DNA from 2 places in the Streptomyces sp. NBC_00287 genome. Region 1 is predicted to be linked to the other one. Evidence: predicted binding sites of a transcription regulator. Region 1 holds the regulator's gene; the other holds the start of a gene.
The links. Region 1 encodes HrcA, which represses chaperone genes, less so after heat shock. Its sites were predicted from a motif close to TTNGCACTCNGNNNNNCNGAGTGCNAA; they were not measured.
Positions count from the first base shown of each region.

Region 1 (11,154 bases):
CGGAGCCGCGCACCAGGACGGCGCTGCCGCGCGCGGTGTGGTCGGGGGCGGCGGCGCCGAACCAGCGGGCGGCGCTGACCGGGTGCGGGCGGCGGTCGGTGCGCTGGCCGCCGAGCCGGATGTCGAGTCGGCGCGGTTCGGCGCCGTCCAGGTCGTCGAGCAGCCAGAGTTCACCGGCCGAGGCGTAGACGACGCGGGTGCCGTCTCCGGCGGCGTGGCGGGCGTAGTAGCCGTCGACCGGGGTGTGGCGGCGCAGGTCGGAGCCGTCGGCGAGGGAGGAGTAGAGGGCGCCCACCCCTTCGTGGTCGCTGAGGAAGGCGATACGGTCACCGGCCCAGACGGGGTACTCGATGTTCCCGTCCAGCTCCTCGTGCAGCCGGACGAACTCGCCCTGTCCCTCCCGGTCGATCCACAACTTGCCCATCCGGCCGCCCCGGTAGCGCTTCCAGTGGGCCGCCTCCAGGCTCATGGTCGCGGACAGCAGCACGGTGTGCGGCCCGTACGCCACATCGCCGACGATCCCGTACGGCAGCGTCGTCGCCGGTCCGCCGTCGAGCGGGACGGCGTGCGCCCAGGTGCGGTCCCGGCTCGCCTGGCCCCGGTTGCTGGTCGCGAGGACGTGTCCGTCAGGGGTCCAGCCGCGCACCCGGGTCCGGGCGCCCCAGTGCGTCAGGCGGGTGGAGGGGCCGCCGGTCACGGGGGCGGTGTGCACCTCGGGGGCGCCGTCCCGGCTGGAGGTCCAGGCGACGGTGGTGCCGTCGGGCGAGATACGCGGCAGGGTGACCGGCATGTTGTCGGCGCTGACCCGCCAGGCCCGGCCGCCGTCCAAGGGGGCGAGCCAGACATCGTCCTCGGCGGTGAAGGCGACCAACTCGCCGTGCGGATGCGGGTACCGGAGATACGCGGCAGGCTGAGTCACCCGATCACCCTACGCAGACGCGTGACCTCGGGTAAGGGGTTTCCGATCACTTGCTCATTTGCCCTCGGGCCAGCACTGCGGATTCTCCTTGCACCACAGCGTCTTGGTGACGGTCACGGTGACGGTGGGCTGACCTGGCTGCGCTCCGCCGCTCGGCGGGGAGACCGGCGACGGAGTCCCGTCGCAGTCGCCGAGGCCGTCAACTTCGAACCACACCTTGCCGCCCACCTTCGCGGTGAGGTGCCCGCGCACGCACTTGCCGTCGATCGCCCGCGTGACAATCCCGTCGACGGTGATGTCCTTGCCGTCCTTGGTCTTGCCGGTGCAGTCCACCTCGGCGACCGTCTCCTCGCCCGCGGTCGGGGTCGATCCGTCGCCGTTGTCGCCGTAGGAGGCGGTACAGGTGAGCCACTGGACGTCCGCCTTCTGGCGCTCCAGCTCCCGGGTCACCGTCTGGTCGGTGGTCCACGCGATGGACGCGGTGCTCATCCCCACGGCGTCGCACGCGACGGCCCCGCCGACGGCGACCACGACCAGTCCCGCCGCACCCGCCACACGTGCCCCGCGCGGGCGAACCCAAATCCGCCTCAATACCCCCATGGAGGGCAGCCTGCCACTGTCCCGGCCGCCGCGGTAGAGCGCATACGGACACTCAGCACTCCCGCACGTCACAATCTAGTGCCGTCCAACTGCCGTTGTACCGGAGGACCGTTGACACCCCCGCGGATCCGCTCGCCCCGCCTTCTGCCGTCCCCACGCACCCCGGCCGACCCCCCATCGGTCACGGACCCGGCCCCGGACCCGGCGACCTCACCGCCCGCACCGCCGCGCCGGCGCCGGGTGCGGATGCTTGTCGACGTGGTCGATCAGCCGGACGAAGTGGCGTATGTGACCGGGCTGTTCGAGGAGCGGCGATGGGCGGTGCGTCCGGCGGAGGAGTCGGCCGTCGCACACCGGACCACGCTTGTCGTCGAGGTCCGGCTGCACGGGGCCCGCTTCGGCGCGTTGCGGACGGCCACGATGGAGGTGGAACGGCTGGTCAGACAGGCGGAGTTGGGGGCTTGGGTGCGGGATGCGGCGCTGGTCGAGCACCCACGCCCGGCGACCACGACGTACAACGTCCACCGCGTACAGCCGACTTGGCGACGTCTGCTGATCTGGCTGGGCCTGACGGACGAGCAGCGGGCGGTGACCGTCCCGGCGGGCCCGGAGTCACAGCAGGCCGCGCGTACCGAGCTGTCCGCGCGCACGCTGGGCGGGCGCGACTTCGATCCGGCGGCGCACGGGCTGCGGGTGCCGGGGTACTCGGACGCGAACCCGCCGCTGGACGAGACCCCGCACGAGCGCCGGGTCCGGCTGGCGTGGGTGGCGGCGGGCGCGGTCGGGATCGTGCTGGCGGTCGGCTGCGGCATGTACGTCATGTGGGCGGACGGCTGGTGGAAGCTGCTGCCCGCCCTGCTGAGCGCGGCGGGAGCGCTGCCGCTGGGCCGGGCGGCGAAGGAGACCCGGGACCGCGGCCGGCCGGTCCAGTGGGCCGCGGGGGTCGCCGGGACTTCGGCATTGGCCGCATTCGGGGCGCTGGTGGGCCGGGACACCGAGCCGCAGGTGCTGTGGGCGGCGCTGCTGGTGCTGGCCCTGGCCGCGTTCACGGGCGCCGGAAGTGTCCTCGCCGTGCGCCGGACGGTCTTCACCCGCCATGCCGCCTGGCTGCTGCCGCTGTCCGTGCCGGTGGTGTGGTCGATGGTGCACTGGCTGGGCGGGCAGATGCACTCGGCGTATCTGGACCGCTTCGACATCCGTGCCGACGCCGTGCCGACCGGGCGCCTCGGCACCTATCTGGTCGCCGCCGAGCCCATGGGCCTCGCCCTGGGCAGCGCGCTGTTCTTCCTCGCGATCGTGGGCTGGCTGCGCCACCTCCACCTCGGCCGGGACAGCGGCAACCGCTTCTTCGCCGCCGTCCTCGCGACCCTGCTGGCCGTCGTCTACGCCCTGACCGCGGTCGGCCTCGGCACCAGCAAGGCGGCCAGTGCGGCGGGCCGGGCCGCCGAGAACGCCGCCCGCGTCGGCGACGAACCGCCCGCCTACTTCGGCATCTACGGCCACTTCATGTGCCTGCGTCCGGTAGCCGAGGACGCCCCGCTCGCCGTGTACAACGGCCCGGCCCCGACCGACCACCCGGTCCTGTCCTTCGGCACCACCGGCGACTGGATCTGGCTGTGGGACCCGGCCCGCGAGAACGGCCTGATCCAGGAGTCCTTCGCGGTCCGCCGGGAGGACGTCCAGCTGATCCCGGCGAAGAACCCGGCGACCAAGAGGTGCTAACCGACCAGCAGTTGCCACTCCTGCAGCTCCACCAGATTCCCCTCGGGATCCTTGAGATGGGCGACCCGCATACGATCCGTCAGCTGCGCCGGACCATGGACGATCACCGCCCCGCGCTCGGCGATCCGCTCGCAGTAACCGTCCAGATCGTCCACCCGCAGCACCACCAGCGAGCGATGCCCCGTGGCCGTGTCGCCGAGTTCGCCCAGTACCTCGGCCATCATCGACCGGTCCTGCAACGCGATCCCCGCCGCACCCGTGGCCGGGCTGAACTTCTCGTACGGCCCCTCCTGCGACCCCGACTGCGGCTTCAGGCCGAGGACGTCGGCGTAGAAGCGGTAGCAGGCGGGGAAGTCGCTGACCAGCAGCCGGACCTGGGCGAGTTCCACGGCGGTCTCCCTCGGGTCAGCCCCAGCGACCGGTACGGCCGAGGAGCAGGGCGGCCGCCGCGGTCCCGGCGGTCGAGGTGCGCAACACGGTGGGCCCGAGCACATACGCCCGCGCCCCGGCCTCCTCGAAGAGCGCCAACTCCTCGGGAGACACACCCCCTTCCGGCCCGACGACCAGCACGATCTCACCCTCCGTGGGCAGTTCGGCGGCGGCCAGCGGCTGGGTCCCGCTCTCATGGAGTACGGCGGCGAAGTCGGCCTTCGCGAGCAGTGCCGCGATCTGCTTGGAGGTTGCCGCGTCCGCGACCTCGGGGAAGCGGACCCGCCGGGACTGCTTGCCGGCCTCGCGCGCGGTGGCCCGCCACTTGCCGAGCGCCTTCAGCCCGCGCTCGCCCTTCCACTGCGTGATGCACCGGGACGCCGACCACGGCACGATCCCGTCGACCCCGACCTCGGTCATCGTCTCGACGGCCAGCTCACCCCGGTCGCCCTTGGGCAGCGCCTGTACGACGGTGATGCGCGGCCGCGGCTCGGGTTCCTCGGCGACGGAGTCGACCCGGAGGATCAGCCGGTCCTTGCCCTCGGTCTCCAGCACCACGCAGTCCGCCCAGCGCCCGGCGCCGTCCGTGAGGACGACGTCCTCGCCGGGGCGCAGCCGCTTCACGGAGACCGCGTGCCGGCCCTCGGGTCCTTCGAGGACGTACCGGCCGCCCTGTCCCGCGTCGAGGTGCTCGACCACGAAGACCGGCGCCGTCATCAGCCCGCACCGCCTTCCTGAAAGGCCGACAACGCTGTCCTGGCGGCGGCGAGTTCGGCCGCCAGTACCTCCACGAGCTGCCCGGCGGGCAGCTCCCGTGCCATGCGGTGGCCCTGTCCCGCCCACAGCGCCATGCCCTGCGCGTCGCCCGCCTTGGCGGCCGCCTTGCGCAGCGGTGAGGTGAGGTGGTGGATCTCCGGGTAGGCGGCGGGGGCGTACGGGCCGTGCTCGCGCATGAAGCGGTTGACGAGCCCGCGCGCGGGGCGGCCGGAGAAGGCCCGCGTCAACTCGGTGCGTGCGAACAGCGGGTTGGTCAGGGCCTGCTTGTGGACGGCGTTGGCGCCGGACTCGGGGGTGGCGAGGAACGCGGTGCCGAGCTGGGCGGCGCTCGCGCCCGCGGCGAGCACGGCGGCGATCTGGCTGCCGCGCATGATGCCGCCGGCGGCGACGAGGGGGATGGTGACGGTCTCGCGGATCTGGGCGATGAGTGAGAGCAGCCCGATGCCGGTGCCGTCGGTCTCGGGGTTGTCGCGATGCGTGCCCTGATGTCCACCGGCTTCGACGCCCTGCGCGATCACCGCGTCGGCACCGGCCCGCTCGACGGCGAGGGCTTCCTCGGCGGTGGTGGCGGTGACGAGGGTGAAGGTTCCGGCCCGGCGCAGGGAGTCGAGTACGTCACGGCTCGGCACGCCGAAGTGGAAGGAGACCACCGGTACCGGGTTGTCGAGCAGGACGGCGAGCTTGGCCTCGTAGCCGTCGTCACGGCCGCTGTCGCGGTCCCCGAGCTCGGTCTCGTACCAGCCGGCCTCTCCGGCCAGCTGATGGGCGTAGACGTCGACGGCCGCCGCGTCGGCGTACTCCGGCTGCGGCATGAAGAGATTCACGCCGAACGGGCGGCCGGTGAGCCCCCGTACCTGCTTGATCTCCTGGTACATGCCATCGGCGGTCTTGTACCCGGCGGCGAGAAACCCCAGCCCACCGGCCTCGGCCACGGCAGCGGCAAGCGTCGGCACGGAGACACCGCCCGCCATGGGGGCCTGCACGATCGGAAGGGGAAAAAGATCGGTCAGCGCGGAGGACATGACGGCATGTTGTCACGTCCTCCGAACAAGTCCGAATCCACCCTTCCCAGTGGCATAGGCCAATTCTTCAGCCCGTCCGGCGCTTGAGGACGAGGCCTTTCAGGCCGACGGGGGGTCTGGGGGCGCAGCCCCCAGTGGGGGTCCCCCCTCTGGGGGAGGGACGGGTAGGGGCGGCGGGGGCGAGACCAGAAGCCTCGGCCCCCCACGGTCAGCGCCCGTTGAAAGCATCCTTCAACCGCGAGAACAACCCCTGCTGCCCCGGCTGGAACTGCCCCTGAGGCCGCTCCTCGCCCCTCAGCTTCGCCAGCTCGCGCAGCAACCGCTCCTGCTCGGGGTCGAGCTTGGACGGGGTCTGGACCTCGACGTGGACGATCAGGTCGCCCCGGCCGCCGCCGCGCAGATGCGTGACGCCCCGGCCGTGCAGCGGGATCGACTGGCCGGACTGGGTGCCCGGGCGGATGTCGACCTCCTCCAGCCCGTCGAGGGTCTCCAGCGGCACCTTCGTGCCGAGGGACGCCGCCGTCATCGGGATCGTCACCGTGCAGTGCAGATCGTCCCCGCGCCGCTGGAACATCGCATGCGGCAGCTCATGGATCTCGACGTAGAGGTCACCGGCGGGACCGCCACCGGGCCCGACCTCGCCCTCACCGGCGAGCTGGATCCGCGTGCCGTTGTCGACACCGGCCGGGATCTTGACCGTCAGGGTGCGACGCGACCGTACGCGACCGTCGCCCGCGCACTCCGGACACGGCGTCGGAACCACCGTGCCGAAGCCCTGGCACTGCGGACACGGCCGCGAGGTCATGACCTGGCCCAGGAAGGACCGCGTCACCTGCGACACCTCACCGCGCCCGCGGCACATGTCACACGTCTGCGCGGAGGTCCCCGGCGCGGCGCCCTCACCATTACAGGTGTTGCAGACGATCGCCGTGTCGACCTGGATGTCCTTCGTGGTGCCGAAGGCCGCCTCGTCGAGCTCGATCTCCAGACGGATCATGGCGTCCTGGCCACGGCGGGTACGCGAGCGCGGACCGCGCTGCGACGCCGTACCGAAGAACGCGTCCATGATGTCCGAGAAGTTCCCGAAGCCACCGGCCCCGAAGCCGCCCGCGCCCGCGCCGCCCGCCTGGGACAGCGGGTCGCCGCCGAGGTCGTAGACCTGCTTCTTCTGCGGGTCCGAGAGCACCTCGTAAGCGGCGTTGATCTCCTTGAACCGCTCCTGGGTCTTCGGATCCGGATTGACGTCCGGGTGCAGCTCGCGAGCGAGCCGCCGGAAGGCCTTCTTGATCTCTTCCTGCGACGCGTCGCGACGCACGCCGAGAACGGCGTAGTAGTCCGTGGCCACTTACGACTCCGCCAGGATCTGTCCGACGTACCGTGCCACTGCGCGTACCGCTCCCATCGTTCCCGGGTAATCCATGCGGGTCGGTCCGACCACGCCGAGCTTGGCGACTGCCTCGCCGCCCGAACCGTAGCCGACCGACACCACGGACGTGGAGTTGAGTCCCTCATAGGCGTTCTCATGACCGATGCGTACGGTCATGCCCGAATCCCCGGCCTCGCCAAGGAGCTTGAGAAGCACGACCTGCTCCTCAAGGGCCTCCAGAACGGGCCGGATCGTGAGGGGAAAGTCATGTCCGAAGCGGGTGAGATTGGCGGTGCCGCCGATCATCAGCCGCTCCTCGTTCTCCTCGACCAGCGTCTCCAGCAGCGTGGAGAGAACGGCCGAGACCGTGCCGCGGTCCTCGTGGTCGAAGGCCTCGGGGAGGTCCTCGACGAGCGTCGGCACATCGGTGAAGCGCCGGCCCGCGATCCGGCTGTTCAGCCGGGCCCGCAGATCGGCCAGGGACGTCTCGCCGAACGGCGCCGGGCAGTCGACCATCCGCTGCTCGACCCGCCCGGTGTCCGTGATCAGCACGAGCATCACGCGCGCGGGAGCGAGCGAGAGCAGCTCGACATGGCGCACGGTGGACCGGGTGAGCGACGGATACTGCACGACGGCGACCTGCCGCGTGAGCTGGGCGAGCAGCCGCACCGTCCGCGCGACGACGTCGTCGAGATCGACGGCGCCCTCGAGGAAGTTCTGGATGGCACGCCGCTCGGGCGCGGTCATCGGCTTGACGCCGGCCAGCTTGTCGACGAAGAGCCGGTAACCCTTGTCCGTCGGGATACGCCCGGCGCTGGTGTGCGGCTGAGCGATGAAGCCCTCGTCCTCCAGCGCCGCCATGTCATTGCGGACGGTCGCCGGGGAGACGCCGAGGTTGTGCCGCTCGGTCAGGGCCTTCGACCCCACCGGCTCCTCGGTGCCGACATAGTCCTGGACGATGGCGCGCAGCACCTGAAGCCTGCGTTCGCTCAGCATCCGCGCTCACCTCCAGAAGTCGTCCCCCAGTCCCCCGGGGCGCCTCGCCTGGCACTCTGTCCGTCCGAGTGCCAGCGTTCCCGGCCCCAGTGTACGGCGGTGGGGTACTCCCCGGGCAAGGTCGGTCCTGCTGTGACGGGTTGTAGAGCTAGCGTCGCGGTATGACGGTGACTTGGGAAGAGCTCGGGTGGGAGCGGGTCGCGGCCGGGGTGGGCCGGTGCCGGCTGCCGGGCTGGGACTGTACGGCCGGCCTGGTCCTCGGAGAGGGTACGGCGCTGGTGGTCGACGCCGGGTCGAGCCTGGCCGAGGGGGCGCGGCTGCGGATGCGGGCGGAGGCGCTCGCCGGTCACCGTGTGACCCATCTCGCGCTGACGCATCCGCACTTCGACCATGTCCTCGGGGCTGCGGCGTTCGCGGGGGCGGAGGTCTACGGCGCGGTGGGCATCGACTCGGTGTACGGGCCGCACGGCCGGGCGGAGCTGCGCGCGGACGCGGTACGCAACGGTCTGGACGCGCGCGTGGCCGACGAGGCGGTGGACACCCTGGTGCCGCCCCGCCACCACGTCTCCGGCGAGTGGACCCTCGACCTCGGCCCCCGCCGCCAGGTCCTCCTGGCCAACGTCGGCCCCGGCCACACGGCCCATGACCTGGTGGTCCTGGTCCCCGGCACGCCCGAGGTCGTCTTCTGCGGCGACCTGGTCGAGGAGTCCGGCGAGCCCCAGGCGGGCCCGGACGCCGTACCGTCCCAGTGGCCGGCGGCCCTGGACCGCCTTCTCGCACTGGGCGGCGAGGACGCGCTGTACGTGCCCGGTCACGGAGCGGTGGTGGACGCGGCGTTCGTACGGCGGCAGCGAGACGCCCTGGCGGCCCGTTTCGGCGTGTCGCTCTGACAGCCGTACGGCTTCTCCTATCGTCATCCGAATGCGCCAGTACTCTCCGGACCTGACCCCGCCCTGGAAGAAGCCCAAGCCGGTCCCCGAGGTCGAGGCGGAGCCCGGCCTGGTGGTGGAGGAGCCCGGCACCGGCTTCTGCGGCGCGGTGATCCGCTGCGAGGCGGGAACGGTGACGCTGGAGGACCGCTTCGGCAAGCACCGGGTGTTCCCACTGGAGCCGAGGGGCTTCCTGCTGGAGGGCAGGGTGGTGACGCTGGTGAGACCGTCGTCATCGACTCCGGTACGTCCCACCCGTACCGCGTCCGGTTCAGTCGCCGTCCCCGGCGCCCGCGCGCGCGTCGCCCGCGCCGGGCGCATCTACGTCGAGGGCCGCCACGACGCGGAACTGGTGGAGAAGGTCTGGGGCGACGACCTGCGCATCGAGGGTGTGGTGGTGGAGTACCTGGAGGGCGTGGACGACCTGCCGAGGATCGTCGAGGAATTCGCACCGGGCCCGGACGCGAGGCTGGGAGTCCTGGTGGACCACCTGCTCCCCGGCACGAAGGAGTGGCGGATCGCGGAGTCGGTCACCAGCGAACACGCCTTGGTCGTCGGCCACCCGTACATCGACATCTGGGAGGCCGTGAAGCCGTCGTCCCTGGGCATCGCGGGCTGGCCTCGGGTGCCGCACGGGCAGGACTGGAAAACGGGGGTGTGCCGGGCGCTGGGGTGGCCGTCGGAGAACACGGGGGCGGTGTGGCAGGCGATTCTGGGGCGCGTGGGGTCTTACAAGGACCTGGAGCCGGAGCTGCTGGGAAGGGTGGAGGAACTGATCGACTTCGTCACGGATAGCGGTGGGGCCTGACGTCGGGGAATGTGCCGAACTCGCTCGTGCCCAGTTCGACCCCCAGAACCTCCACCGACACCGGATCACCGAACTTGGTGATCTGCTGCGTCAGATAGTTGGCGTCCTCACCCTCACCCTCAGGCCTCGTCAGCAGGACACACTGCGCCATGATCGGATCGAGAATGAGATACACAGGCACCTTGCCCGCCGCGTAGATCGACCTCTTGACCACGTAGTCCTGATGAACACTGGACTTGGAGACGACCTCGACGACCATGCTGACCAGCTGGGACGGCAGTAGATGCCCCGAGGCGGGCAGCATGTCCGGCGCCGCGACGACCAGATCCGGGATGGGCACGCTCTCCTCGCCGACGATGTCGACGTCCTGTGTCTGGATGGGATACCAGCGGTCCAGGGGAATTTGCGCCTGTGTGTGCAACACGATCAGGTTGTGCACCAGATCTGGGCTGGCCATCATCACGATTACCCCCCTGAGGAGCTCAGCCTTGACGCCCTCGGGAGGCTCGAACTTGTCGAGGTAATTGGCCATTCCACGCTCGTCCACAGCGGTCATCTCCATGGCCTCCCATCCGCCGCGTCCTTATGGCGGCAGCCTACGAACCAGGTTAGAGACCGAACCTGAGTTCCGGGGCGATTCACTCGCCCGAGTGATCAATCCACCAGGTCCCGCACCACCGCATCCGCCAGTAGCCGTCCCCGCAACGTCAGCACGGCCCGACCCTCCTCGTACGGCCCCTTGTGCAGCAACTCATCCGCCAGCGCCCGGCGTGCGGCCTTGAGCCCCTCCGGCCTCAGCAACCCCAGCGGCACCCCCTCCCGAAGCCGCAGCTCCAGCAGGATCCGCTCCACCCGCCGGTCCTCCTCCGACAGCAGCTCGCGCCCCGCCCCCGGCGACCGCCCTGCCGCCAGCGCCCCCGCATACGCTCCCGGATGCTTCACGTTCCACCAGCGCACCCCGCCTACATGCGAGTGCGCCCCAGGACCGGCCCCCCACCAGTCCGCGCCCCGCCAGTACAGCTCGTTGTGCAGGCACCGGCCCGCTTCCGAGGTCGCCCAGTTCGAGACCTCGTACCAGTCGAAGCCCGCCGAGGACAGCACGGATTCCGCCATCAGATAGCGGTCGGCGTGGACGTCGTCGTCGGTCATCGGGACCTCGCCCCGGCGGATCCGTCGGGCGAGCTGCGTGCCCTCCTCGACGATCAGCGCGTACGCCGAGACATGGTCAGGACCGGCGCCGATCGCCGATTCCAGCGACGCCCGCCAGTCGTCGTCCGACTCCCCGGGCGTGCCGTAGATCAGGTCCAGGTTCACATGGTCGAAGCCCGCCGCATGTGCCTCCGCCACACATGCCTCGGGGCGGCCGGGCGTATGCGTCCGGTCCAGCACCTTCAGCACATGCTGCTTCGCGCTCTGCATGCCGAAGGAGATCCGGTTGAAGCCGCCCTCCCTCAGCCGGGAGAGGTACGCCGGGTCCACCGACTCCGGGTTCGCCTCCGTCGTGATCTCGGCGTCGGACGCGAGCCCGAACTCGTCCCGGATCGCCCCCAGCATCCGTACGAGATCATCCGCCGCCAGCAGCGTCG
Region 1 covers NZ_CP108053.1:3,269,007-3,280,160, forward strand. The annotation lists gene OHT76_RS14890 (S41 family peptidase) at 1-919, opposite strand, end outside; gene OHT76_RS14895 (hypothetical protein) at 974-1,519, opposite strand; gene OHT76_RS14900 (hypothetical protein) at 1,778-3,241, shown strand; gene OHT76_RS14905 (VOC family protein) at 3,238-3,630, opposite strand; gene OHT76_RS14910 (16S rRNA (uracil(1498)-N(3))-methyltransferase) at 3,647-4,387, opposite strand; gene OHT76_RS14915 (nitronate monooxygenase) at 4,387-5,469, opposite strand; gene dnaJ (molecular chaperone DnaJ) at 5,678-6,814, opposite strand; gene hrcA (heat-inducible transcriptional repressor HrcA) at 6,815-7,831, opposite strand; gene OHT76_RS14930 (MBL fold metallo-hydrolase) at 7,993-8,721, shown strand; gene OHT76_RS14935 (DUF3097 domain-containing protein) at 8,753-9,568, shown strand; gene OHT76_RS14940 (Uma2 family endonuclease) at 9,546-10,124, opposite strand; gene hemW (radical SAM family heme chaperone HemW) at 10,223-11,154, opposite strand, start outside.

Region 2 (11,154 bases), 1.1 Mb from region 1:
CGGCCCGCACCCGCCGAAACACCCGAGGGCGGCACCCCCTGTCGCAACAGGAAGTACCGCCCTCGGTAAGGACGTTGATCAACCGAAACCGGTCGATCAGAAGTCCATGTCACCGCCCGGCATACCGCCCGGAGCAGCCGCAGCAGCCTTCTCCGGCTTGTCGGCAATGACAGCCTCGGTGGTCAGGAACAGCGCAGCGATCGACGCGGCGTTCTGCAGCGCGGAACGCGTCACCTTCGCCGGGTCGATGATGCCCTCGGCGATCATGTCGACGTACTCGCCGGTCGCGGCGTTCAGACCGTGGCCGACGGCCAGGTTGCGCACCTTCTCGACGACGACGCCGCCCTCAAGACCACCGTTGACGGCGATCTGCTTGAGCGGGGCCTCCAGCGCGAGCTTCACGGCGTTGGCGCCGGTCGCCTCGTCACCCTCGAGGTCCAGCTTCTCGAAGACCCGGGAGGCCTGCAGCAGGGCCACGCCACCACCGGCGACGATGCCCTCCTCGACGGCCGCCTTCGCGTTGCGAACGGCGTCCTCGATGCGGTGCTTGCGCTCCTTGAGCTCCACCTCGGTGGCGGCACCGGCCTTGATGACCGCGACACCGCCGGCGAGCTTCGCCAGGCGCTCCTGCAGCTTCTCGCGGTCGTAGTCCGAGTCGCTGTTCTCGATCTCGGCGCGGATCTGGTTGACCCGGCCCTGGACCTGCTCCGAGGAGCCGGAACCGTCGACGATGGTGGTCTCGTCCTTGGTGATGACGACCTTGCGGGCCTTGCCAAGGAGGTCCAGGGAGGTGTTCTCGAGCTTGAGACCGACCTCCTCGGAGATGACCTCGCCACCGGTGAGGATGGCGATGTCGTTCAGCATCGCCTTGCGGCGGTCACCGAAGCCCGGGGCCTTGACGGCGACGGACTTGAAGGTGCCGCGGATCTTGTTGACGACCAGGGTCGACAGGGCCTCGCCCTCGACGTCCTCGGCGATGATCAGCAGCGGCTTGCCCGACTGCATGACCTTCTCCAGCAGCGGGAGCAGGTCCTTGACCGAGGAGATCTTGGAGTTGGCGATCAGGATGTACGGGTCGTCGAGGACGGCCTCCATACGCTCCATGTCGGTGGCGAAGTACGCCGAGATGTAGCCCTTGTCGAAGCGCATACCCTCGGTGAGCTCCAGCTCCAGACCGAAGGTCTGGGACTCCTCGACGGTGATGACGCCTTCCTTGCCGACCTTGTCCATGGCCTCGGCGATGAGCTCGCCGATCTGGGTGTCGGCGGCGGAGATGGAGGCCGTGGAGGCGATCTGCTCCTTGGTCTCGACGTCCTTCGCCTGCTCCAGCAGGGCGGCGGAGACGGCCTCGACGGCCTTCTCGATACCGCGCTTCAGGGCCATCGGGTTGGCGCCGGCGGCGACATTGCGCAGGCCCTCGCGGACCAGCGCCTGGGCGAGAACGGTCGCGGTGGTCGTACCGTCACCGGCGACGTCGTCCGTCTTCTTGGCGACTTCCTTGACCAGCTCGGCGCCGATCTTCTCGTACGGGTCCTCGAGCTCGATCTCCTTGGCGATGGAGACACCATCGTTGGTGATCGTGGGGGCGCCCCACTTCTTCTCGAGGACGACGTTGCGGCCCTTGGGGCCGAGCGTCACCTTCACGGCGTCCGCGAGCTGGTTCATGCCGCGCTCGAGGCCGCGCCGCGCCTCCTCGTCGAACGCGATGATCTTGGCCATGTGAAGTGGTCCCTCCAGGACTGGGGGTGATTCCTTCGGACCGCGCCCGCGCCCGCGACGGACGGCTCGCCTGCCCTGTGGTTCCTTGCCCCACCTGGCCTGCGGGCCTCACCGACCCGGTCCTTCTTTGTCACTCTCACCTTCAGAGTGCTAACGCCAATGATTAGCACTCGGCCCATGCGAGTGCAAGCGGCTCTCGGGGATCGGGCCGCGTCGGGTCGGGGCTCCCCAGGCATGCGGAAGGGCCCGCACCCGAGGGGTTGGGTCCCCGAGGTGCGAGCCCTTCAGCAGAAGACGTCGCTTGCGGTTCGTTGGTCGCGCGTTCAGGCAGAGACGCGAACCATGTCGGCCTGCGGGCCTTTCTGGCCCTGCGAGATCTCGAACTCAACCCGCTGGCCTTCTTCAAGGGTGCGGTAGCCGTCCATCTGGATCGCGCTGTAGTGGACGAAAACATCCGCACCACCGTCGACCGCGATGAAGCCGTACCCCTTCTCCGCGTTGAACCACTTGACGGTGCCCTGAGCCATGCCTAACTCCCCTATTACTGGCCCTTGCACAGATCCACACTTCGCGGATCCGGGTCAGACCTCACCCCCCACGGTTTGGGGGCGTGCGCCGGAACGCGTCGACCGCGGCTGAATGTATCTGTCCAACTGCCGTCTGCAACAGGTCAATCGGACGAGAATTCTGGACGCGCAGGGTCCGGAATGTAGTGAGAATTCGCCCGAATTCAGGGCAAGTCGGGCCCCATAAAGGGAGCATAAGGCGCAAAAGACCCGCACACTTTGGCTACTTCTCGTCGCATACGGAGTCGATACTCATATGCGTCCGGCATGCGGGGAGCAGCAGGTTCCCCAACTGTACCGTGCTCAACCATGCAGAATTGCCCCCTCCGTTTGTCTTACGGAGGGGGCAATTCAATGAACTCTCGGTGACGCACCTTACCGACGGTAACGATCAGCCGCCGGCGACCGCCGGAATGATGGAAACTCCGGCGCCGTCCGGGGTCGCCGTCTCCAGGCCCTGCTCGAAGCGGACGTCGTCGTCATTGACGTACACATTCACGAAGCGGCGCAGCTTGCCCTGGTCGTCCAGGACGCGCGCGGCGATTCCGGTGTGGTTCTTCTCCAGGTCGGCGATGACCTCGGCGAGGGTGCCACCCTCGGCCGTCACCTCGGCGGCACCACCGGTGTAGGTGCGCAGGATGGTGGGGATGCGGACTTTGACGCTCATGAGTCGAGGCCAGCCTCTCGGAAGGAGTCGAGGTTCGGACGGATCGTCGCGGTCAGGCCGGTGCCGGCCACCGCGTCGAGGGTCTTGAGGCCGTCGCCGGTGTTGAGGACGACGGTGGTGAGGGTCGGGTCCAGTACGCCGTTCTCGATCAGCTTGCGCGTCACGCCCACGGTCACGCCACCCGCCGTCTCGGCGAAGATGCCCTCGGTCCGGGCCAGCAGCTTGATCGCGTCGACGACCTGCTCGTCCGTCACGTCCTCCACCGCGCCGCCGGTGCGGCGGGCGATGTCCAGGACGTAGGGACCGTCCGCCGGGTTACCGATGGCCAGCGACTTGGCGATGGTGTTCGGCTTCTGCGGGCGGACGACGTCATGTCCCGCCTTGTAGGCCACCGACACCGGCGAGCACCCCTCGGCCTGCGCGCCGAAGATCTTGTACGGCTTGTCCTCGACGAGCCCGAGCTTGATCAGCTCCTGGAGCCCCTTGTCGATCTTCGTGAGCTGCGAGCCGGAGGCGATCGGGACGACGATCTGGTCGGGCAGCCGCCAGCCGAGCTGCTCGCAGATCTCGTACGCCAGGGTCTTGGACCCCTCCGCGTAGTACGGCCGCAGATTGACGTTGACGAAGCCCCAGCCCTCGCCGGCCGGGTCGCCGATCAGCTCGGAGCAGAAACGGTTCACGTCGTCGTAGTTGCCCTCGATGCCGACGAGCTCACCGCCGTAGACCGCGGCCATGACGACCTTGCCCTGCTCCAGGTCGTGCGGGATGAACACGCAGGAGCGGAAGCCGGCGCGGGCGGCGGCGGCGCCGACGGCACCGGCCAGGTTGCCCGTGGAGGAGCAGGAGAGGGTCGTGAAGTTGAAGGCGCGGGCGGCCTCGATGGCCTGCGCGACCACGCGGTCCTTGAAGGAGTGCGTCGGGTTGCCGGAGTCGTCCTTGACGAAGAGCTTGCCGGCCTCGACACCCAGCTCGCGGCCGAGGTTGTCGGCCTGGACGAGCTTGGTCCAGCCGGGGTTGATGTTGGGCTTGTCCGCCACGTCCGCCGGAACGGGCAGCAGCGGCGCATAGCGCCAGATGTTCGCGGGTCCCGCCTCGATGCGCTTGCGGAGCTCCTCCGTGTCGTATCCGGAGAAGTCGTACGCGATCTCGAGCGGGCCGAAACACTCCTCGCAGGCGAAGACCGGGCCGAGGGGCACACGGTGGCCGCACTCGCGGCAGCTCAGCGCGGCGGCGGGGCCGAGGTCTACGGTGTTCGTGGTGCTTGCAACAGTCTGCACAGCCATGGAGGCGAGGCCCTTTCTCCTCATCTTCCTCACGACGCACTTCGCCGTGAGACGGATTTGGCACCTTCCCTAGTCGGGAGCCTCGCGGAGAACGATCAACACTGATCTACGAGTACCGACTGGAGGGTTGCCGGGGCTTCATCGGGCCGTATCCCTCTGCCCCTCTGGATGAGCGGTATGTAGTTGTAGACGCAAACAACCCCCGACATGCGATGGTCATCAGCGTTGTTCAAGACTGTAACCGAAGGCCAGGACAGTTGAGATAGACGTCCGAACCGCGAGATGGATCACACAGGATCCCGTCCCTATCTCCGTCAGTGAGGAGCCGCAGACTGTGCTGGAAGAAGCCGAGCGCTGGCTGAGCACCCGCTCCTGGTCCGTGACCGACCGCCCGCTCCACCAGATCCTGGCCGCGAAACGCAGCTCGGGCCAGACGGTCTCCGTCGTGCTGCCCGCGCTCAATGAAGAGGAGACGGTCGGCGACATCGTCGCCGTCATCCGGCATGACCTGATGCAGCAGGTCCCGCTGGTCGACGAGATAGTCGTCGTCGACTCCGGATCGACCGACCGCACCTCCGAGGTCGCCGCGGCGGCCGGGGCGACGGTCGTGCACCGGGACGCGATCCTGCCCCGCCTGCCCGCCGTGCCCGGCAAGGGCGAGGTGCTCTGGCGCTCGCTGCTGGTCACCCGCGGCGACATCGTCTGTTTCATCGACGCGGACCTGAAGGAGTTCTCCTCGGACTTCGTCTCGGGGATCGTCGGCCCGCTCCTCACCGACCCCGGCGTCGACCTGGTCAAGGCGATGTACGACCGACCGCTCGGGCAGGCGGCGGGCCAGGGCGGCCGGGTCACCGAGCTGATGGCCCGCCCGCTGCTGAACATGCACTGGCCGCAGCTCGCCGGCTTCGTCCAGCCGCTCGGCGGGGAGTACGCGGCCCGCCGCTCCCTGCTGGAACAGCTCCCCTTCCCCGTCGGCTACGGCGTCGAGCTCGGCATGCTGATCGACGCGCTGCACCTGGTGGGTCTGGACGCGCTGGCCCAGGTCGACGTGGGGGTGCGCAAGCACCGGCACCAGGACGGACAGGCGCTCGGCCGGATGTCCGCCGCGATCTACCGCACGGCCCAGCTCAGGCTGGCCCGCGGCCATCTGATCCGCCCTTCGCTGACCCAGTTCGACCGCGGCGAGGACGGTTTCGAGCCACGGACGTACTCGGTGGACACCGAGGAGCGGCCGCCCATGGTGGAGATCGCGGAGTACGCGCACCGCAAGGTGGCGTAACCCACGTCTCGTGGGGCGGCTCGTACGTTTGAGCGTTTACGGCACGGGCTAGGTTGGAGCACATGGCTTCCACGCACGTGGCTTCCGCACACGGTGCCGCTCAGGTGCTGGTCGCGTCGAATCGCGGCCCGGTCTCCTACGAGGTCCAGGAGGACGGCTCGCTGCGCACCAAGCGCGGGGGCGGCGGACTGGTGTCGGGCCTGTCGGCCATCGGCCCGGACGCCGGTGCCCTGTGGGTGTGCTCGACGCTGTCCGACGGCGACCGCGAGGCGGTGCGGCGCGGGGAGGGCGAGTCCGGCGTACGGATGCTCGACATCCCGGCGGACGTGCACGCCGACGCGTACAACGGCATCGCGAACTCGGTGCTCTGGTTCGTCCACCACATGCTGTACCAGACGCCGCTGGAGCCCGTCTTCGACGCGGAGTTCCAGCGCCGGTGGGCGTCGTACGAGACCTACAACCGCGCGTTCGCCGAGGCGCTCGCCGAGGAGGCGGCCGCGGGGGCGGCGGTGCTGGTGCAGGACTACCACCTGTGCCTGGTGCCGGGGATGCTGCGCGAGCAGCGCCCGGACCTGCGTATCGGCCACTTCTCTCATACGCCGTGGGCGCCGGTGGACTACTTCCGGATGCTGCCCGACGACATCCGGTCCCAGCTCATGAGCGGAATGCTCGGCGCCGACCGCCTCGGCTTCCTCACCCGGCGCTGGGCGGACGCGTTCACCGCGTGCTGTGCGGAGCAGGGCGGGCTCGGCGGCACCGAGATCGGCGTGCACGGCCTTGGCGCGGACGCGGACTTCCTGCGCAAGCGGTCCCACGAGCGGGACGTCGAGGAACGGATGACGGCGCTGCGGGAGGAGATCGGCGGCCCGGACCGGAAGACGATCGTCCGGGTCGACCGCACCGAGCTGTCGAAGAACATCGTGCGCGGACTGCTGGCATACCGGCAGCTCCTCGACGACCGCCCCGAGTGGCGGGAACGGGTCGTGCACGTGGCGTTCGCCTACCCCTCCCGACAGGACCTGGCGGTGTACCGCGACTACACGGCGGAGGTGCAGCGCCTCGCGGAGGAGATCAACTCCTCTTATGGCACCCCGGGTTGGACCCCGGTAGTCCTCCACGTCAAGGACGACTTCGCCCGCTCCCTGGCCGCGTACCGGCTCGCCGACGTGGCCCTCGTCAACCCCATCCGGGACGGCATGAACCTCGTCGCGAAGGAGGTGCCGGTCGTCTCCGACGAGGGGTGCGCGCTGGTGCTGTCGCGGGAGGCGGGGGCGTACGAGGAGCTCGGCGAGGACGCGATCGTGGTGAACCCGTACGACGTCCTGGACACCGCGCGTGCCCTGCACGAGGCCCTCACTCTGCCGCCCCACGAACGAGCCGAGCGCACCAAGCGCCTCGCCGCGGCGGCCACGGCGCTGCCGCCGGGGCAGTGGTTCATGGAGCAGTTGCGGGCGTTGCGCGCTTAAGCGGCCATTCCTTCGGGGCTCACCAAAACCCGCCCCAGCAGCTCCTCGTACGCCCGCCCGTCGAACTCCCCCGCCGCCGGCGCCAGCACGCTCGCCGCGGACAGGGCTGTCGCGCGGGCCAGGCGGTCCGGCCAGGGGAGCCCCTCGGCCAGGCCCGACAGCAGGCCGGCGACCGCCGCGTCGCCCGCGCCCGTCGGGTTGCCGTGCAGTGTGGCGGGAGGGGTCGCGCGCCAGCGGCCCTCGAGGGTGTGGGCGAGGAGGCCGTCGGCGCCGAGGGAGGCGACGACCGTGTGGGCGCCGCGGCGGCGGGCGTCCTGGGTCGCGCGCAACGGCTCGTGGGAGCCGGTGAGTTCGGCCAGCTCGTCGGCGTTGGGCTTGATGATGTCGGGGCGGGCGGCGACGGCCCGGCGCAGGGGTTCGCCGCTGGTGTCCAGCAGTACGGGAACGCCCGCGGCGCGTGCCGCGCGGACCAGGCCCGCATAGGCGCCGACCGGGACTCCCGGAGGGAGGCTGCCGCACAGGGCCACCGCGTCGGCGGACGCGAGCAGACCGTCGTAGGACTTCTGGAAGGCGGACCACTCGGCGGGCGTGACGAGCGGGCCCGGTTCGTTGAGCTGAGTCGTGTCACCGGTCAGGTCGTCGACGACCGCGATGGTGCGGCGGGTGGCGCCGGAGAGTGGGACGAGGGCATCCACGACCCCCGTGAGCCGCTCGCGTACTACACGGCCCGTGGCGCCGCCCACGAAGCCGGTAGCCGTCACCTCGTGGCCGAGGGCCGCCAGCACCCGCGCCACGTTCAGGCCCTTGCCGCCGGGGCGTTCGAGGACCTCGGAGACCCGGTGGGAGGCGTGCGGGCGCAACGCCCGTACGCGATAAGTGATGTCGAGAGCGGTGTTCAGCGTGACCGTGAGGATCACCCGGGCCGACCTCCCCCCGAAAAGCGGTGCCGTCTCTTCCGGTCCCGATCATGCCAAACAGACGGCGGTCGTCCCAGTCCTCGGAACGGCCGCCGTCGCGCTGGTTGCCGGACGGATCAGCCCAGTTGGGGAGCTACCACCCAGTCACCTCGGCGCAGCACGCCCTTCACGTTGAAGTCGGAGTCCAGCAGCACCAGGTCGGCGTACTTGCCCGGCTCCAGCGAGCCGATGGTGTCGGCCATCCCGAGGAGGCGGGCCGGGTTGGCGGACAGGGCCGTCACCGCGTCCCCGACCGACAGCCCGTCGATCGTCACCGCGCGCTTGAAGGCACGGTCCAGGGTGAGCGTCGAGCCCGCGATCGAACCACCCTCCACCAGGCGTGCGACGCCTTCGGCGACCTCGACCTCCAGCGGACCCAGCATGTAACGCCCGTCGCCGAAGCCTGCCGCGTCCATCGCGTCCGTGATGAACGCGACCCGGTCCGCGCCCGCGTGATGGAACGCCAGCTGGAGGGAGGCGGGGTGCAGATGCGTACCGTCGTTGATCAGCTCGACGGTGATCCGGTCGTCCTCCAGGAGCGCCGCGATCGGGCCGGGGGTGCGGTGGCCGAGCGCGGGCATCGCGTTGAAGAGGTGCGTCGCTACGGTCGCGCCCGCGTCGATCGCCTCCACGGTCTGCTCGTACGTCGCGTCCGTGTGCCCGATCGCCGCGATGACGCCGTGTTCGGCGAGAAGCCTGACGGAGTCGATGCCGCCGGGGAGTTCGGTGGCGAGGGTGACCATCTTCGCCTTGCCGCGCGCCGCGTCGATCAGCTTGCGGACCTCAGCCGGGTCCGGGTCGCGCAGCAGCTCCTCGGAGTGCGCGCCCTTGCGGCACGGGGAGATGAACGGGCCCTCGAAGTGGATCCCGGCGATGTCGCCCTGCTCGGCGAGCTCGGAGAGGAGGCCTGCGCGCTGGGTGAGGAAGTCCATGTCGCCGGTGACGGTGGAGGCGACGAGGGTGGTGGTGCCGTGTCTGCGGTGGGTGTCGATGCCCTTCAGCACGTCGTCGACGGTGCCCGAAGTGAAGGAGGCTCCGCCTCCGCCGTGGTTGTGGATGTCTACGAAGCCGGGTACTACGTAGTGGCCGGATACGTCGATGACCTGGGCGTTCTCTTGAGCGCTCGCGGAGATTCGGTCACCCTCGACGACCACCTGGCCGCCGTCGACCACTCCTGTGGGCATTACTACGCGGGCGCCCTTGAGGACCAGCTGCGGGCCGGTGGGGGCTTGGCGCGCAGTTCCCCGCGCCCCTGAGGGGGTTGCCATCAGGTCGATTCCTCCTGGATCCGAGTTGTAGTCGTCAGCAGGTCCCAGGCCAGGAGGCCCGCACCCAGACAGCCCGCCGTGTCCCCCAGAGCCGCCGGGACGATCTCCGGCAGCTTCTGGAACGTGACCCTCCGCCGGACGGCGTCCCGCAGTGGTGTGAACAAGGTTTCCCCCGCCTCGGCGAGGCCGCCACCGATGATCAGGGTGCGCGGGTCCAGCAGGGTGAGGGCGGTGACCAGGCCGTCGGCGAGGGCGTCGATGGCGTCCTGCCAGACTCGTACGGCGTTCGGGTCGCCGGACATGACGGCGTTCGCGCAGTCGGCCGCGTCTGCGTCGGGGTTGCCGCTCGCCTTGGCCCAGGCCTCGCTGACCGCAGCGGCGGACGCGAGCCGTTCTAGGCAGCCGCGCTGGCCGCAGGGGCAGGGGGTGCCTCCGGGGCGTACGACGACATGGCCGATCTCGCCCGCGAAACCGTGCGCCCCGGCCTCCACCCGGCCGTCCACGCCGATCGCGCCCGCGATACCGGTGCCGAGCGCCACGAACAGAAACCGGTCGGCGCCCCGGCCCGCGCCGACGCGGCCCTCGGCGAGACCGCCGGTGCGCACGTCGTGGCCGAGGGCGGCAGGGATGCCCAGCTCGGTGCGGATCAGCTCGCGCAGGGGTACGTCGCGCCAGCCCAGGTTGGCCGAGTAGGCGGCGACGCCGGCCGCGTCGTCGACGATGCCGGGGACGGCGATTCCGGCCGCGGCCGCCGGTTCGCCGAAGGTTTCGGCGCCGTGGGCGCGCAGTTCGGCGGCGAAGTCGAGGATGCCGGCGACCACCGCGTCGGGGCCGCGCTCGCGTCCGGTCGGTCGGCGGGCCTGGTACAGCAGAGCGCCGTCCGCCCCGACCAGGGCGGCCTTCATCCCGGTGCCGCCCACGTCGAGGGCGATGACATGTCTCACGGGGACAGTGTGGCCCGTTGACCCGGGAGAGGTCTAGTCCACTCACGTGGTGTAGACCTTATGACGTTGTATCGAAAGTTTTCGCAGGGTTGGGGCTGGAAGAGCAGTGCAGCGGCGTAGGGCAGGAATGATCGCGGTGGTGTCCGCACTGGGCATGACGGCGGTTCTGGGCGGCTGCGGCCTGACCGGAGGGTCGGACGAGGTCACGCTGAGACTGGTCGCCGCCGACTACGGCGACAGCGCGGCGAACAGCTCCGAGAAGTACTGGGACTCGCTGGTCGAGGAGTACGAGAAGGCCCACCCGGATGTAAACGTCGAGGTCAGCGTCTACTCCTGGACCGAGGTCGACCGCAAGGTCAAGGAGATGGTGGACGCCGGGAAGGCCCCTGACCTCGCGCAGATCGGGGCGTACGCCGATTACGCGAAGGCCGGGAAGCTGTACACCGCAAGCGAGCTGCTCTCCATCACCACGCAGGCCGACTTCGTCTCGCAGCTCGCCGCCGCGGGAGCGGTCAACGGAGTCCAGTACGGGATGCCGTTCGCGTCCTCCACACGCCTGCTCTTCTACAACAAGTCCCTCTTCGAGCAGGTCGGCATCGCTCCCCCCGAGACCTGGGAGGAGCTGGCCGCCGACGCCGAGGCGCTGAAGGCGGACGGGGTGAAGTTCCCGTACGCCCTGCCGCTCGGGCCCGAGGAGGCGCAGGCCGAGACCATGCAGTGGCTGCTCAGCGGCGGGGGCGGCTACACCGACACCAATGTCGGCACCTACGGCATCGACTCCGCGGAGAACGTCGAGACCTTCGACTGGCTGAAGGACGAGCTGGTGGACAAGGACCTGACGGGACCGGTCGCGCCCGCCTCGCTGAATCGCGCCGACGCCTTCGAGGCGTTCACGGACGGCGAGGTCGGCATGCTCAACGGGCATCCCTCGCTGATGAAGGCGGCCGCCGCGAAGGGCGTGAAGTTCGGCATGGTGCCGATGCCGGGCGCCGACGGGCCGAGCAAG
Region 2 covers NZ_CP108053.1:4,393,502-4,404,655, forward strand. The annotation lists gene groL (chaperonin GroEL) at 97-1,719, opposite strand; gene OHT76_RS19875 (cold-shock protein) at 2,043-2,246, opposite strand; gene OHT76_RS19880 (MoaD/ThiS family protein) at 2,677-2,952, opposite strand; gene thrC (threonine synthase) at 2,949-4,235, opposite strand; SAM riboswitch class I at 4,253-4,410, opposite strand; gene OHT76_RS19890 (glucosyl-3-phosphoglycerate synthase) at 4,570-5,514, shown strand; gene OHT76_RS19895 (alpha,alpha-trehalose-phosphate synthase (UDP-forming)) at 5,577-6,980, shown strand; gene OHT76_RS19900 (1-phosphofructokinase family hexose kinase) at 6,977-7,897, opposite strand; gene nagA (N-acetylglucosamine-6-phosphate deacetylase) at 8,014-9,204, opposite strand; gene OHT76_RS19910 (ROK family protein) at 9,204-10,148, opposite strand; gene OHT76_RS19915 (ABC transporter substrate-binding protein) at 10,255-11,154, shown strand, end outside.
Region 2: the regulator HrcA is predicted to act here: its motif matches at 1,883-1,909, upstream of groL (chaperonin GroEL).